One region of the Bradyrhizobium sp. U531 genome, then DNA from elsewhere that is predicted to be linked to it. Evidence: predicted binding sites of a transcription regulator. Region 1 holds the regulator's gene; each other region holds the start of a gene.
What was found. Region 1 encodes LexA, which represses DNA repair genes until DNA is damaged. Its sites were predicted from a motif close to TGTTCNNNNTGTGTTCNG; they were not measured.
Positions count from the first base shown of each region.

Region 2: the regulator LexA is predicted to act here: its motif matches at 2,650-2,667, upstream of ruvC (crossover junction endodeoxyribonuclease RuvC).
Region 3: the regulator LexA is predicted to act here: its motif matches at 1,607-1,624, upstream of QRQ56_RS34795 (nucleoid-associated protein).
Region 4: the regulator LexA is predicted to act here: its motif matches at 2,705-2,722, upstream of QRQ56_RS30460 (helicase-related protein).

Region 1 is NZ_JASVEN010000001.1:1,070,488-1,074,699, forward strand. Features, by position in the region: gene QRQ56_RS05335 (ComEC/Rec2 family competence protein) at 1-1,261, shown strand, start outside; gene QRQ56_RS05340 (hypothetical protein) at 1,270-1,704, opposite strand; gene QRQ56_RS05345 (hypothetical protein) at 1,955-2,209, shown strand; gene lexA (transcriptional repressor LexA) at 2,276-2,977, opposite strand; gene QRQ56_RS05355 (molybdopterin molybdotransferase MoeA) at 3,154-4,212, opposite strand, start outside.
Region 2 is NZ_JASVEN010000004.1:533,578-537,789, forward strand. Features, by position in the region: gene QRQ56_RS22035 (methyl-accepting chemotaxis protein) at 1-1,519, opposite strand, end outside; gene QRQ56_RS22040 (YebC/PmpR family DNA-binding transcriptional regulator) at 1,740-2,486, shown strand; gene ruvC (crossover junction endodeoxyribonuclease RuvC) at 2,698-3,225, shown strand; gene ruvA (Holliday junction branch migration protein RuvA) at 3,368-3,985, shown strand; gene ruvB (Holliday junction branch migration DNA helicase RuvB) at 4,006-4,212, shown strand, end outside.
Region 3 is NZ_JASVEN010000012.1:57,415-61,626, forward strand. Features, by position in the region: gene QRQ56_RS34790 (hypothetical protein) at 1-588, opposite strand, end outside; gene QRQ56_RS34795 (nucleoid-associated protein) at 548-1,597, opposite strand; gene QRQ56_RS34800 (Fic family protein) at 1,955-3,502, shown strand; gene istA (IS21 family transposase) at 4,033-4,212, shown strand, end outside.
Region 4 is NZ_JASVEN010000008.1:299,881-304,092, forward strand. Features, by position in the region: gene QRQ56_RS30460 (helicase-related protein) at 1-2,435, opposite strand, end outside; gene QRQ56_RS30465 (DUF3108 domain-containing protein) at 3,274-4,083, opposite strand.

The DNA of each region.
Region 1 (4,212 bases):
CGCAGCGCTGGTTGCGGCCGCGTTCTATTTGCTGCTCTCGGGCGCGGAGGTGGCAACGCAGAGATCGTTCTTCATGACGGCCGTGGTGCTGATCGCCGTGATGGTCGATCGCCGCGCCATCACCTTCCGCACGCTGGCCGTGGCGGCATTGATCGTGCTTGCGGTTGCGCCGGAGGCGCTGGTGCATCCGAGCTTCCAGATGTCGTTCGCGGCAACGCTGGGTCTGGTCGCGCTGGTCCAGATCGGCATGCCGAACCTGTTCGCCTCGCCGGATCACTCCACGACGGCTCGGATCGCGATGTGGGGCGGCCGCGAGATTGCGATGCTGTTCCTGGCGTCGCTGATCGCGGGACTTGCGACCACGCCCTATGCCGCCTTCCACTTCCATCGTGTCACGCCCTATGGCGTGCTCGCCAATCTCGGCGCGATGCCGGTGGTCTCGGCGCTGGTGATGCCGGCGGGGCTGTTGGGCCTGCTCGCGGCGCCTTTCGGGCTCGATGGTGTGTTCTGGTGGCTGATGGGGATCGGTATCGACTGGATGGTTGCGGTGTCGCGTTGGGTGGCGGCGCTGCCGGGCGCGGTCGGCCGCATTCCCGCTTTCGGCATCGCGCCGCTGATCGCGGCGAGCCTCGGCCTCATCCTGATGGGCCTGTTGCGCACGCCCTTGCGCTGGTGCGGTGCCGCCGTGCTGCTGGCTTCCATCGCCTGGGGCCTGTCGGTGCGGCAGCCCGACATCCTGGTTGCCCGGGACGGCGCCAGCGTCGCGGTGCGAGGCGGGGACGGGCGTCTGCATCTGATCAGGACGGGCAAGGACAATTTCCTGCTGAAGGAATGGCTCGCGGCCGATGCCGATTCCCGCGATGCCGGCAGCGCCTCGCTGACTGAGGGCATATCGTGCGACGAGGCGGGCTGCGTCACGCCGCTCGCCGACGGACGGCTGGTCGCGCTGGCCTCGCGCATCGACGCGCTCGCGGACGATTGCAGCCGCGCAGCGCTGGTGGTGACGTCGCGGCCGGCGCCGCCGGACTGCGCGGCGATGGTGGTGGACCGGCCAAGGCTGCTGCGACAGGGTACGCTGGCGCTGACCCGGCGTGGCGACGGCTTTTCGGTTCAGGCGGTGAGGGCGAGAGGCACGAACCGCCCCTGGTCGCCGGCGGCCGCCGGCGAGGGAGATTTCGAAACGGCCCTGATGCCGAGGGCGGCGGCTCCGCGCGCCAAGGATGCGACCCCGTCGGAGGCCGATCTTCAGGCGGAGGACTGACGTCTCTGTCAGCCGATCGGCATCGGCGTGATCGGGGACCGGCTGTCGGCGGTGGTCTCAGGCTTGTGCTCGCGTTCGCCGAGCGGCTGCGTCACCGGCAGTTGCAGCACGGTTGCGCGCTGGCCTTCGACAAGCTGCGTCACCAGTACGTACTTGCCATCAGGAAATTCGATCGCGTCATGGTGACGATCGGGAACGTGCGGATCGATCTTGCCGAACTTGCCGACGCGGGAGTTGACGGTGCGCGTCCAGATCCAGCGGTTGTCGTAACGGACGTTGTCGGCGAAGGCGAGCTCCGTTCCCGGCAGCAGGCAGACCGCAACGGTGAGATCGGCCTCGGAGGCGAAGCCGCGCGTCGAGGTGCCGCGGAACGTTGTCGTGACGATCGTCTCGCCCACTTCAGCGGGGCGCGTCGCGACGGCATGCAGGCTGTAGTCACACATCGGGTTGCTCCTCATTCGAAGATGACGACCCGCACCTGCCTTGGAGGCACAGGCCTCGGAGTGGAAGCACGCAACGCTCTGCTTGGTTGTAGGCAAATCTACGGCTGGGATCCACGTGCCGCGATCACTTTATCTTTTCGAATCCGACAGGAACAAAGTCTGCCTGCGTGCATTCGGGCAGGCGGTTGTCGACGACCGCGGAAATCGAATGGCTTGAGATCGTCAAAGAGAATCGCGGCTCGCGATTGCAATGCGCATTGCCCGGTCATCACCCATGACACATGGGCAACGCGCGACGCTGATGCGGGGATCAGCGCCGTCGCGCACCACTCAAAATAAATTGGCACAGAACGAACTGGCACATGGCGGTCTCGAAAGAACTGCGATGCGCTCTGGCTTCGCGCGGCTTGCCGAGACTCTCGCCGTGAAAGAAGGGCCGGACAATCTGTGCAATACCAGAAGGACCATCCAGCCGGAGCGGACCATCATCCGCTCCAATCTCTGATCGGCGCTGCCGATCGACGGCGCGCAACAGGCGCCAGGTGATTTCAGTATCGAGCCCGTTTCGGGCTCAGTACTTGCGGTAAAGCCCGATCAGCTTGCCCTGAATCTTCACGCGGTTCGGCGGCAGGATGCGCACCTCGTAAGCGGCATTGGCCGGCTCGAGCGCGATCGAGGCACCGCGGCGGCGGAAGCGCTTGAGGGTCGCTTCCTCATCGTCGATCAGCGCCACCACGATGTCGCCGGTATCGGCGCTCTCGTTGCGCTGGATCAGAGCCATGTCGCCGTCGAGGATACCGGCCTCGACCATGGAATCGCCGCGCACTTCAAGGGCGTAGTGCTCGCCGGAGCCGAGCATGTCGGGCGGTACGCTGATCGTGTGGCTGCGGGTCTGCAGGGCCTCGATCGGCGTACCGGCGGCGATGCGGCCCATCACCGGCACCGCCACGGGGCGCTCGCCCTCGTCCGCGGACGGGATGGAGCTCGCGCGGACCTTGCCGAGATTGCCCTCGATGACGCTCGGCGTGAAGCCGCGTCGGTTGCTGGCAGCAGCCTGGAGCTCCGGCAGCTTGATCACTTCGATGGCGCGGGCGCGGTTGGGCAGGCGGCGGATGAAGCCGCGCTCTTCGAGCGCGGTGATCAGGCGGTGAATGCCCGACTTCGAGCGCAGGTCGAGCGCATCCTTCATCTCGTCGAAGGAGGGCGGTACGCCGCTTTCCTTCAGACGTTCGCTGATGAACCGCAGAAGCTCGTATTGTTTGCGCGTTAACATCTCGACCAAAGTCCCCCGGTTGATGTCGTTCGATTCCGAGACGATGAATTCAGCGATAAGCCGCTACATCCTCGAAACAAATCATGAACGGACACTATATGTTCGATACATGTTCCGCAACTGCTTAATTTACCGTGAACGAAACGAAACTCGCGGAATGCGTGTAATCGCGCAAATCAGGCGGGGAGCCGCAGCACCTCGCAGGGGCTGCCGGCCTCGGCCTTCGGTGCGAACGGCGGGCGCACGAGAAGTACCTGTGCCGCAGCGAGATTCGCAAGCAGAGAGGAGTCCTGATGATTGACGGGCAGGGCGATCTGCGTGCCGTCGTCGCGCAGCTCCAGGCGCGCGCGCAGATAATCCTCGCGCTGGTCGTTGGCGCCGAGATCTTTTCCGAGCACGGCGCGCTCGCGACGATGATGAATCACTGAACGGCCCGACAGCGCGCGAATCAGCGGCACCATGAACAGGAAGGCGCACACATAGGACGACACGGGATTGCCGGGCAGGCCGACCGCACGCATCGCGCCGAGCCGGCCGTGCATCATCGGCTTGCCGGGCCGCATCGCGATCTTCCAGAACGACATCGCCGTGCCTTCGTCCTTCAGTGCCTGCTGCACCAGATCGTGGTCGCCGACCGACGCGCCGCCGGTGGTGATCAGGATGTCGGCACCGCTCTCGCGGGCGCGCCGGATGCCGGCGGCTGTGGCTGCAAGCGTATCGGCGGCCACGCCAAGGTCGATGGTCTCGGCGCCCTCGCTGCGGGCGAGCGCGTGCAGGGCATAGCCGTTCGAATAGACGATCTGGCCGTGCCCCGGCGTGGTGCCTGGCATCACAAGCTCGTCGCCGGTGGCGAGGATTGCGACCTTCGGGCGGCGGCAGACCGCGAGGTGCGGGTAATTCATCGCCGCCGCGAGCGAGAGATCGCGTTCCGTCAGGCGGTTTCCCTTGCGCAGGAGCACCTCGCCCTCGCGGAAATCGACGCCGGCCGGGCGGATATGCCGTCCGACGATCGCAGCCTCCCTGATCGTGACGCTGTTACCGTCGGCGACGGTGTCCTCCTGGATCACCACGGCGTCCGCCCCCTCGGGGACGACGCCGCCGGTGAAGATTCGCACGGCTTCGCCGGCGCCGACCGCTTGAGCAAAGGGCCGGCCCGCTGCGACTTCGCCGATTACCGTCAGTTTGGCATCGATCCTGGCCGCATCGGCCGCGCGCACCGCATAGCCGTCCATCGC
Region 2 (4,212 bases), on a different contig from region 1:
GCGAATAGATCTTGTTGTGCACCGGCAGGAAGCCGTTGCGGTCGACCATGGCGCAGAACGCCATGCGCTGGTCCTTCGCCAGGAAGACTTCCTGGAACGGCGGCAAGGCGCGGTCGGCCCAGTCGAGATATTTCGTGCGGTATTGCTGCGGATTGGTGCCGGCGATCTCGGCATAGTCGGTGTCGAAGAGGTCGTCGATCCCAACTTCGCCGCGGGCAACCGCCTGCTCGAAGATCCCGGTCAGCGCGTTGCCCGCCTCCATGGCGCGGGTGACGAACTCGGTGTTCTCCTCGTGGATCGACCAGAGCTTATCCTCGATCTTTTCGCGGAGCTCGGCATTGGGGCTGGCGAATTGCGCGCGGGCGCCGGCCTTCGATTGCTCGATCACGCGCAGGCGACAGGTGCCGACGTCTTCGAGGCTGCCCTCGATCGTGGTCTGCGCCGCGAGACGGCCCGCGTCTGCGCCGCCGATCAGCACGCCGTCCATCGAGATCTCGTAGACCGGCATCGTGCCGCGCGCGCTCTCGAATTTGAGATGGCAGGGCAGCCGCTCGGTCTTGCGGCGGTCGTCGTGCTCGCTCTGGCGGAGCAGCACCGCGCAGCGCGATTTCAGCTTCTGGGCGAAGGTGGTGACGGCCTTGCCGGCGCTGGCGACGCTCTCGCCATGAGTCTCGGCGGCCTTGGTCGCGGCATCGATCTCGGCCGCGCTCTCGCCGACCGAGACGATGAACTCCGAGGCGCTGGCGGCATTGCCGGAGACTTCGCTCGTGGTGGCGTTCTGTTCCGCGACCGCGCCGTTGACGGTCTCGAAGACCGGGCGGATCGCCTCGATCGCCTGCGAGATGCGGTGCACGGCATCAGCGGAGCCGGCGGCATCGCGCTGCAGCGCGTCGATCTTCTTGGTGATCTCTTCCGTCGCTCCCTGCGTCTGCACCGCGAGGGCCTTGACCTCGGTGGCGACGACGGCAAAGCCCCTTCCCGCGGCGCCCGCGCGCGCGGCCTCGATCGTGGAGTTGAGCGCGAGCAGCGTCGTCTGCCGCGCGATCTGCGCGATCAGATTGACGACGTTGCCGATGGCGGCGGAGGATTCGCGCAGGCGATCGACATTGGCGCGGGCTTCCTGCGCCGCGGCGCTGGCCTCGTCGGCGAGCTTGCCGGCCTCGCGAACCTGCGTCCCGATGCCCTGGGCGGATTGGGTGAACTTGTCGGCGGCATGGGCGAAGGTCGAGGCCGTCGATTGCGCCGCATTGGTCCGGCCGGTCAAGGCATCGGTGCGGTCGCGGATGGCGGCAAGCGTCGCCGCGGTCGCCTCGGCGCCGCCGGCCACCGAATTGGCGGCGCGCTCGAGCTGGCGGATCATGGCGCCGAGCTCGAGTTCCAGGAGCTCCAGGATTTCCCGGGCCGAATCAGTTTCGGCCACGGCAGCGGGCTCGGCATGGGCCGCCGGCTGCGGAGCCGCCGGGGCGGTCGCAGGCGCAGCCGGATCCGGCAGACGCTTCCGAAATAGTCCGAACGCCATCAGCTCTCTCGTGTCGGGGAACGGTCGGACGCTATTTTCGCAGCCCGGAATGAAATCAGGGTTAACAGTCCTCGACCTCTAGGCACCGGCCGCGGCGGTGGCTACCTTTACAGTGCTACCTTAGGGGTAGCAGATCTCTTTGATTCCGGCGGGTTGGCGGCCTATAAGGCCGCGCTTTCCTCGCTCACCCCTTGGCTGACGATTCCTCGAGAGACCACGCATGGCCGGACATTCCCAATTCAAGAACATCATGCACCGCAAGGGGCGGCAGGATGCCCAGAAGTCGAAGCTGTTCGGCAAGCTGGCGCGGGAAATCACCGTCGCGGCCAAGCTCGGCACGCCCGACCCCAACATGAACCCGCGCCTGCGCGCCGCCATCATCGCGGCCCGCCAGGAGAACATGCCGAAGGACAATATCGAGCGCGCCGTCAAGAAGGCGCTCGGCAATGAGGGCGAGAACTACGACGAAATCCGCTACGAGGGCTATGGCCCCGGCGGCGTCGCCGTGATCGTCGAGGCGTTGACCGACAACCGCAATCGCGCCGCCTCCGACATCCGCTCCTTCTTCACCAAATCGGGCGGCAATCTCGGCGAAACCGGCTCGGTCTCCTTCATGTTCGACCGCACCGGCGTCATCGAATACGACCGCAGCGTCGCAGACGACGACGCGGTGCTGGATGCGGCGATCGAGGCCGGCGCCGACGACGTGGTCTCCGGCGAAGGCGGCCACGAGATCTACGCCTCGACCGAAGGCTATCGCGACGTCGCCAAGGCGCTGGAAGCCAAGTTCGGCGAGCCGCGCAAGGCCGCGCTGATCTGGAAGCCGCAGAACACGGTCGCTGTCGACGACGAGACCGGCGAGAAGCTGCTCAAGCTGATGGACCTGCTCAACGAGCACGACGACGTCCAGCAGGTCTACGCCAATTTCGAGGTGTCGGACGCGCTGATCGCGAAGATGGGCGGGTAGGGCCTCGCTCGTCCCGGACGCGCTGCAGCGTGCAACGCTGCTGCGCAGAGCCGGGACCCATCATCCTCCAGGCATCTGTGCCCATATGGGCCCCGGTTCAGCGCCGCACCGCTTCGCGCTGCGTCGCGCCCGGGGCACGAAACCTCCTTTCCCCTGTTACTTCTGTTCTGTTTCTGTTTCGCTATCATGGGCCAACCGCTATCACTGGCCCATGACCGCGCTCCCGATTCGCCAGCCCATCCGCATCATCGGCATCGATCCCGGCCTGCGCCGCACCGGCTGGGGCGTGATCGAGGCTGACGGCAACCGTTTGATCTATGTGGCGTGCGGCTCGGTGGAACCGCCGAACGACCTGCCGCTGGCGAGCCGGCTGCTCGCGATCCACGAAGGTCTCGCGTCCGTGCTCGCGAGCCATCAGCCGATGGAAGCCGCGGTCGAGCAGACCTTCGTCAACAAGGACGGCGTCGCGACGCTCAAGCTCGGCCAGGCCCGCGGCATCGCCATGCTGGCGCCTGCAATGTTTGGCATCTCGGTCGCTGAATACGCGCCCAACCAGGTCAAGAAGACGGTCGTCGGCGCCGGTCACGCCGAGAAGGCCCAGATCGCGATGATGCTGAAGATTCTTCTGCCCAAGGCTGATCCGCCGTCGGCCGACGCCGCCGACGCGCTGGCCATCGCCATCACCCACGCCCATCACCGCCAGAGCACCGCGCTGCGGCTGAAGGTGGCGAACCTATGATCGTGTGCCGCGCATCATTGCCGTCATGCCCGGCCTCGTGCCGGGCATCCACGTTCTTTCTTGTTGATCGCCAAGACGTGGATGGCCGGGTCAAGCCCGGCCATGACGAAAGAGGGGTGTCTGTCGCGATCGAGGTCGTGAGATGATCGGCAAGCTCAAGGGCCTGATCGATTCCTACGGCGAGGATTTTGTCATCCTCGACGTCGGCGGTGTCGGTTACCAGGTTCATTGCTCTACGCGTACCTTGCAACATCTGCCATCGCCCGGTGAAGCCGCCGTGCTGTCAATCGAGACTTACGTCCGCGAGGACCAAATAAAACTCTTCGGCTTCCGCACCGACCAGGAGCGCGAATGGTTTCGCCTGCTGCAGACCGTGCAGGGCGTCGGCGCCAAGGTCGCGCTCGCCGTGCTCGGCACGCTGGCGCCGGCCGACCTCGCCAATGCCATCGCGCTGCGTGACAAGGCCGCGGTGGCGCGCACGCCCGGCGTCGGCCCCAAGGTGGCCGAGCGCATCGTCACGGAATTGAAGGACAAGGCGCCGGCCTTCGCCAATGTCGATCCGGCCGTCGTGCACCTTGCCGGCGCCGTCGACGACCAGCGTGCTCCGCGCCCCGTTGCGGATGCGATTTCCGCGCTGGTCAATCTCGGCTACGGCCAGCCGCAGGCGGCTGCCGCGATTGCCTCGGCCTCGCGCAGCGCAGGTGAGAATGCCGAAACCGCGCAGCTCATTCGCCTTGGCCTGAAGGAGCTGGCGAAGTGAGCGATCCCAAGGCCAACCGCATGGTTTCGCCCGAGCGCCGCAGCGACGATGTCGGCGACACCGCGCTGCGCCCGCAATCGCTGTCCGATTTCGTCGGCCAGCAGCAGGCGCGCAAGAACCTTTCGATCTTCATCGAGGCGGCGCGCAAGCGCGGCGAGGCGCTGGATCACGTGCTGTTCGTCGGTCCCCCCGGCCTCGGCAAGACTACGCTGGCGCAGATCGTGGCG
Region 3 (4,212 bases), on a different contig from region 1:
GCGGGCAGAAACCGTTTCCCAAGCTTGATACGCCGGCGATGAAACCGCTGGCGCGGCCAATAATAGCCAGGGATTGAGATCGGTAACGATTTCACGGGCGGGGACGAAGTCACGAACATAGCGAGTGGGGTCGATAGACCCAAGCAAAGGCTCGGGTCGCGGTGGCGTTTGCGCGAAATCCCATGAAGCGAACTCCAATCCTCGTGCGCGAAATGCCTGAGTGGAATTGAAGTCGGCGATCGCAAGGCGCGGAAGAACAGTTCGCTGCGCCAAATATTGTGGGATGTCGGACTGGAAGATAAAGAAGGCGCAGCCGTCGGCAGTTGGCTTTCCGAGCGTGATCACGATCTCGCGGGTCGAATCAAAGATATCAGCCCCAACGAGATCACCACCCAGACCCGGATTATAGACTTGCAAGGACGAGAACGGCGGTGGGACGTCGTCGACGAAGCCGAGCCAGGCGACCTGCGCATCGACCGACGGTAGCCGGCCTCGCAACACGAGGGCGTCAATACGTTCGTCCGCCACGGCGCCGTTCGCGACAAGCTCACGTACGCGTTCGACCAGATGTGTTGATCTCGAAGTCATCGAGTGTGATCTTGTCCCTGATGATAATCTCGCCCCTGTCGCGGTTCACCGAAATGACTGAAGACATCAAACCGACAGGGAAGGTCAATTTGACCCCGCTTGCCGTCTCAACGCGACGGTTCTTGGGAGCCTGAATTGCGTTCTTTTGGAGCACGAACGATTCGCCCGCCATTCCTTCCCGCTTCAGCTTTGCTTTGAAGTCGGTCAGCACGGGGCTATCATCAGGCAGCGGCCCGAAAATGCTCTTCAGCCAATTTTCAGCACTTTCGCCGTCGACAGAACCGCCTGACTGGCTGGCGTCGTAGAGGCGTTGCGCCAGATTTTTCATCGTGTCCTGCGGAAGTATGTCTTTGTGCTTGTGCGCAATGTTGCGCGTGACCTCGACGATTGTCCTTGTCAGCTCCTCTTCCGTTCGCTGGCGTCGCACGAGCAAGAACTGTTCGAAATAGGCCGCAGGCCGTTGCGGATTTTGACGATCGACAACGCAGATTTCGTCGCGCTCTTTGCCCAGCTTGATGAGCGCGGCCTTCTGTAGGGCGTTGCGGTTCTGGACAAAAGTCCGTTCAATCTCGCCGAAGGTCGGCTTCGGCTTGCCCGAACGCCCGCGGCTGACGTCGTAGTCGTAGCTGAGAACCTTTTCGTCCTCGAATTTCAGAAGTGCATATAACCGGCCACCTGAACAAGACAGCGAGAAGATCAAGAAGGCACCGACAGCCGTGCTGCCTCCGTGAGCCTCATTGAACGCTGTCGCGAGTTTCTCGCTTTCCTCCTGGAAAGTTGCCCTATCCCGGCTGATCCGCGCCAGTTGCGCCCTCACCGGCGCGTCCGCGAGAAACTCGTATCGGTTTCCGCTGTTGACCGATCGGACGCGGCCCAGGAAAAAAGCTGCGTGTCGACCGGCATCGAACGCAGTCAGTAGCTGAAAATGTTCCTCTCCCGGGCCGACAATATGAAAAACGCTCTGATCGATGCGCAGGCTTTCGAGTTCCTGCTCAGTAAGGAAGGCCATTTATCACCATAGAACAAAAAGAGAACGAGCGCAATCGCGCCGCTCTTTTATTCCAAAATTTGCGTCGTGTTCCGTTAAGAATCTTGCATCTTGTTAAGAATTCCACCCCCAACGAGTGGCCACGCGCCGGTCTGTTGAACAGTGAACGAGGCCGCCACGCGCCGCTAAATGCCTTGCTGGTTCTCTCAAAAGCATTCCTTGGGTGGGACCGAGGGAGAACTCCAACGTCTTCGCGAAGACATTTCACATTTACCGTGTTGTGTGAGTGTTTTTCACGGTGTAAAAGGTTTTTGCGGCTCGAAGGCCGAGTTGAGAGTGAAATTCACGATCGAGAACGTTTTTCACGGATCTGGGACAATGCAGACAAAGTTTTCAGGACCAGTGTCTGTTATTCATGACCGGCGGCTGCCGGAGATCGCAACTCCTGTTGGCTATGCTGCGCTGGTTGACGCCTACAGCCTATCCGTCCCGGTCCCGCGCGTGCTTTCCGCAATCGGAACAAAGCACCGGATCATTGAGCAGGAGGGGTGGCGCATCTACACGCCGCGCCATGCGCCGGACGCGACGCTTGAGGGGCATCTCACCTTCGCTCTCAAGAATGAAGGACTAGACCTTGCAATCCTGAAACGGCTTTTCCTCATTGTGAACGAGGATGAGATTGCGGATCTTGTGAGACAGAAGCCGACCGGTCTGTATACGCGTCGTATCTGGTTTCTGCATGAATGGCTATTGGGCCGCCAACTCAACCTGCCTGCGGCAGATAAAGTCTCTTACGTCGACGCCGTCGATACCGAACTTCAACATGCGACCTCCGGGCAGAATTCGGCACGACACCGCGTCCGGAACAATTTGCCAGGAACGCCGGAATTTTGTCCGCTTGTTTTCAAGACTGCAGCGCTGAGCGAATTTATTGCGCAGGATCTCAAGGAGCGCGCCCGTTTCGTGGTGAGCCAGGTTCCAAAGGATCTGCTGGCGCGAACCGCCGCCTTCCTTCTTCTCAAGGATTCAAGGTCAAGCTACGTCATTGAAGGAGAGAGACCGCCACAGGACCGTATCCAGCGGTGGGGCCGGGTCATCGGTGAAGCGGGACGGGCCCCGCTCGACGAGGCGGAGTTTCTACGCCTGCAGCGCATCGTGATCGGCGATGAGCGCTTCGTGAAACTTGGCTTCCGTAACGAAGGTGGTTTCGTCGGCGAGCATGACCGTGAGACGCAGCGACCTGTCCCGGATCATATCAGCGCGCGTCACGAAGATATCCCCTCCCTCGTGCGCGGACTGATCGCGTTCGATCATGCGGCGGAAAACGAGCTTGATCCTGTCGTCGCTGCCGCCGTGCTCGCCTTCGGGTTCGTTTATATCCACCCGTTCGAGGACGGCAACGGACGCATTCACCGATACCTGATGCACCATGTTCTGGCACGGCGCGGATACAATCCCGCCGGGATCCACTTTCCGGTTTCTGCCGCGATTCTCGACAAGATCAGCGAATACAAGACCGTGTTGGAAAGCTATTCGACTAGATTGCTTCCATGTGTTGAATGGGAATCGACCCCACAGGGCAACGTCAAGGTCTTGAACGATACCGGTGATTTTTATCGTTTCTTCGACGCGACGCCCCACGCCGAGTTTCTGTACGAATGCGTGCAGAGGACCATCGAACAAGATCTTCCAAAGGAAACGCAATTTTTACGGAGCTTCGATACCTTCCGCGCGGGCATCGAGAACATGATCGAAATGCCGGAGCGGACGCTCAATAACCTCTTCGGATTCCTGCAACAGAATGGAGGACAACTCTCAAAGCGTGCCCGCGACAACGAATTCTCCGAACTAACGCCGGATGAAGTCACGAGGATTGAGGAGCTTTATCAAGCGGCTTTCTCGAAAGACTCTGGAACGGCGAGTTGACTGTGTCGGAGTGCCACCTTCATTGAATTGGGCCTGTCGGATCAGATGCTGGTCGACCTCTTGATAAAAAATAGCGCCCTCAATCGGCGTGGTCGCAGCTAAGACGCGCCGCATCGGTGAGTTTTGACCGTGGGAGGTTATCTTCTTTTTCTTCTTTATCCGCATCCCGCCAGAGTTTCCCCGCAGAGGACTGTACGCGCGCGTCTCGCGCGTGGATTCATTGAGCACGAGCCCTCATCGCCGTGCATCCTTCGAATTTGATTGCATCGATGCCGACTATGTTGATGGCGCCGGACCGCGGCTCTTGGACGGGTTTCGTGCTGAACAGACCAAACCATTCGCGCTCATGCGGAATCCGGGGCAAAGCGGCCACCGATTCCGACGGAAGGCGGCCACCGATTCCGATCGAAAGCGGCCACCCGATCCGAACGAATGCGGCCACCCTGTTGATAGGGTGAGACGGGGGGCGTTGTCGGCAATCTGAACGGGGCAAGGTCCCTCCTTTTGCGGTTGACGCAATGGGAGGTCCGATGCCCGCCGAGAGATTGCCGATGCGGAAGATTCGAGAAGTTCTACGCCTGAAGTATGCCTGTGGGGTGAGCGATCGGGTGATCTCCCGATCGGTCGGGATCGGTCGCACGGCGATCGCGGAGTATGTCCGCCGGGCCGCGGTGATCGGCATCACCTGGCCGATCCCGGAGGAGCTCGAC
Region 4 (4,212 bases), on a different contig from region 1:
CCCGCCGAACCGGTGAGCGAAGTCATCGCCTGCGTGACGACAAAACTGCGGCCGTCGAAGGCGCCGGCGGGCTTCTCGCCGGACGCGTTCTCGCGCCAGGCCAGCGCCGGGCGGATCAGATCGGCAAGACGCTCCAGGATGTCGACGCGCACGGCGCGCTCGCCGGCCTGCTTGTAGCCGAGCACGCGATAGGCATCGCGCGGCAGCGCCTTGTCGACCGGGAACGAGGTCCGGCCCGAGGAGGCCAGGTGCTGCGCGCCCGACAGCGAGGACAGATCGACATTGTCCTGCTTCAGCGCCCACAGCAGCGCGGCGAGCGCGCGTGCGGCGGGCTTGAGCAGGCCGGGGAAATAGATGTGATAGGCGCCGAAGCGGACGCCGTACTTCCGCAGCACCGCGCGCGAAGGCTGGTCGAGATCCTTCAGCTCGTTCGCAATCTTCGGCCGCTCCAGCACGCCGAGGGCCTCGACGAGCTGGTAGGCGATGCCGCGGGCGATGCCGGTGACGTCCTCGGCCTTGCTGAGCTCGAACATCGGCCCGAGCAGCTTCTCGATATGGGCCTTGAGCCAGAGCTCGAGCCGGGCCTGCACTTTTTCGCGGGGCGCCCCGGTGAGCCTTTCGTCGGAAATGATGCGGATGCGCGGATGCAGCGCGTCCTCTGCGGCAGACAGCCGCGCCACGGCATCGCCGGTCCAGCGGATGATGCCTTCCGAGGTCAGCACGAACTGATCGTCCGGCGCGTTGCCGAGCCGTTCGGCGCGCGCGTTGATCTCGCCGGCGAGCACCGCTTGCGCTGCAGCCTGCAAGGCTTTCGCATCGGAGCCTGCTTCCGCCGCATCCGGTGCAAAGGTGAAGCCGTCGAGGCGGCCGATGACGTGGCCTTCGACGATGACTTCGCCGGTCTTGCCGATTTCAGTATTCAAGCTCGTGTTCTCCCGCAGGCGGCGCATCAATACACTGGTCCGGCGATCAACGAAACGCTCAGTCAAGCGTTCGTGGAGCGCATCCGATAATTTATTTTCGACCTCCCGCGTCACCCCCTGCCAGCGATCGGGGTCTTTCAGCCAGTCCGGGCGGTTGGCGACGAAGGTCCAGGTGCGGATCTGCGCGATCCGGGCCGACAGCGTGTCGATGTCGCCGTCGGTGCGGTCGGCCTGGGTGACCTGGGCTTCGAACCAGGCATCGGGGATGCAGCCCTTCCGCATCAGGAAGCCGTAAAGCGTGGTCACCAGCTCGGCATGGGCCGCCGGCGACAATTTCCTGTAGTCCGGGACCTGGCAGGCCTCCCACAGCCGTTCCACGGCGGCCTTGCCATGCGCGATATCGCGCACCTCGGCGTCGCGAGCGGCATGGTCGAGCACGCGCATGTCCTCGGCGACGGGCGCGCGCGTCAGCGCCTCGTGGCCGGGGGCGAGGTTCAGCGAGACCTGCAGCGCGCCGAGCGAGGCGAAATCCAGCCTCGCATTGCGCCATTGCAGCATCTTCACGGGATCGAAAGTGTGGTTCTGCAGCGCGTTGACGAGCTCGGGCTCGAACGGCGCGCAGCGGCCGGTGGTGCCGAAGGTGCCGTTGCGGGTGGCACGGCCGGCGCGGCCCGCGATCTGCGCGAATTCGGACGGCGTCAGGCGGCGGAACTGGTAGCCGTCGAACTTGCGGTCGGAGGCGAAGGCGACGTGGTCGACGTCGAGATTGAGACCCATGCCGACGGCGTCGGTGGCGACGAGATAGTCGACGTCCCCGTTCTGGAACATCTCCACCTGCGCATTGCGCGTGCGCGGCGACAGCGAGCCCAGCACGACGGCGGCGCCGCCATGCTGGCGGCGGATCAGCTCGGCGATGGCGTAAACTTCATCCGCGGAGAACGCGACGATGGCGGTGCGGCGCGGCTGGCGCGTGATCTTGCGGTCGCCGGCGAATTCGAGCTGCGACAGGCGCGGCCGCGTGATCATGGAGACGCCGGGCAAGAGCCGCTCGATGATCGGGCGCATGGTGGCGGCGCCCAGCAGCAGCGTCTCGTCGCGGCCGCGGCGGTTGAGGATGCGATCGGTGAAGACGTGGCCGCGTTCGAGATCGGACGCGATCTGCACCTCGTCGACGGCGAGGAAGGAGAGGTCGAGATCCCGCGGCATCGCCTCGACGGTGGAGACCCAGTAACGCGGGCTCTTCGGCTTGATCTTCTCCTCGCCGGTGACGAGCGCGACCGCGTCGCTGCCCACCCGTGCGGCGATCTTGTTGTAGACCTCGCGCGCGAGCAGGCGCAGCGGCAGGCCGATCATCCCCGAAGGGTGCGCCAGTATCCGCTCGATCGCGAGATGGGTCTTGCCGGTGTTGGTCGGCCCGAGCACCGCAGTGACGCCGGCGCCAAGCACGCGATCGCCAGGCATTCGATCGGAGGCTGCGCGCTCGGAAGCGAAGGGGGGAGAAGAAAAGGGCATTCTGGGTGATTAGGTAGTGCCGATTTGGGCGAATGTCAGTGCTGGATTGGGGCGGTGACGTGCAGGGCGCCATCCGCATCCATCGCTGTCATGCCCCGGCTTGACCGGGGCATCCAGTACGCCGCAGCCTGTCCGCTCAACCACAACCGCCCCGGCGTACTGGATCGCCCGGTCAAGCCGGGCGATGACACCGTGTGCGTGGGAACGGCTTCCCAAAACCTCCCGCAACTGTCTCACTTTGCGACGCTTTTCCCGTTCGTCTTAAGCTTCGGAACGACTCTAGAACGAATCGCGGCCGAATCGCTGACTCCCCTGGGAGTCCCGTTCCGTTCACGCAACATGTCGCGGGAGTCCTATTGGGTACAACTAGATGGAGTTTTCGGCTGTCGTACAAGTGACGATGCAATGGCGAAAAGGCTTAAGTTGGGGACGGCGCGGAGTCGAATCAGAATCGGGGAGGAGTCAAATGGATTCCCGGCGGCAGGCCTCCCCACCTCATTTTCGCGAAAACAACCCCATGCACAGTAGAATGGTCATTGAAATTGTTGCGCTTTTTCTCCCTTATTTTGAGGCGCGAGCGGCGCGGTGCCGGGCATCGTGCCGGGAGCCTCGAAGGATGAACCGCCCGGATCCGGCGGAGATGCTGCGGTGAGAGCGGGGGCCGTCGCCCTTCGAGGGCCGCCGACGCGGCGGCCGCCTCAGGGTGACGGTTAACGGAGGGCCTTAGGGTCGTAGAGCCCGTAGCCCGTATGGAGCGAAGCGGAATACGGGGGAGCCGGGGCCGTGAACCCCGGATTGTGCTGCGCTCCAGCCGGGCTACGCAGCGGGGCGCGGCCGCTTACTGCGTTTTCGCCACGCGCGGCGGCTGGGCGGTGGTGATGAAGCTGGTTGCTTCCAGCATGGCCGGCCCCAGCGGGGTCGGCACTTTCAGCCAGAACGGGACCAGGATGCGGGTGCCCGCGATGGGGGCGAAGGCGATTTCCATGTTGCGCTGGGCGGCGAGGTATTTGATCACGGGACGGTCGGGGATGTAGCCGGCGACCGGCACGAAATAGATCGCGCAGACTACGACCGGGCCGCGATAGCCCTTCTCCGCCTTCACGCTTTCCATGCGCTTGAAATCGAGCTTGAGCTCGTAGCGCATGCGGCCGTCGAACACGGGGGCCGCGTTGTGGCAGGCCTCCGGCGAGACGGGATCGCCGGTGCCGGGCACGCGCAGCAGCGAGGCCGTCATAGGGTCCCAGACGCCGCGGCGATGCGCGTCGGTGACGACGATGCGGTCCGGATCGACCGGCGGCTCGGGGAGGATCGCGAAATCCTTCACATTGCCCTTGTCGAGCGTGATGCGGATCTCTTCGGTCTTCTTCGAGGTGGTGGTGGAAGCCTGGTAGCCGGTCGCAACCAGCGCGCCATTGACGACGCGCCCCTGGCTGGCACCCGTGCCGGACCCGCCCGTGAACGATTTCAGCAGGCCTGAGGTGCCGCCGGCGGCGGCCGCCGAAAAGACGTCGTCCTGGATGTCGATGTTCCAGCCGCCCTTGCCGACGGGAATGCCGGCGAGCGAAGCCTCATATTGCGCCTCGAGCTTGCCCTGCGCCGCCGCCGGCGCCGCGGCCCACGCCACAGCGAGACCGCAAGCCGCCGCCAGCCAACCGGCCAGGCGCGGGCGAGCAGAGCGCAATTTGGGCGCTAAAGCGGGCGTTGTGAGCACGAAACTATCCAATCGGGGCGCCAATCGGGGCATGATGGCCGTTACTTAAGCCAAAAACCGCGGCAC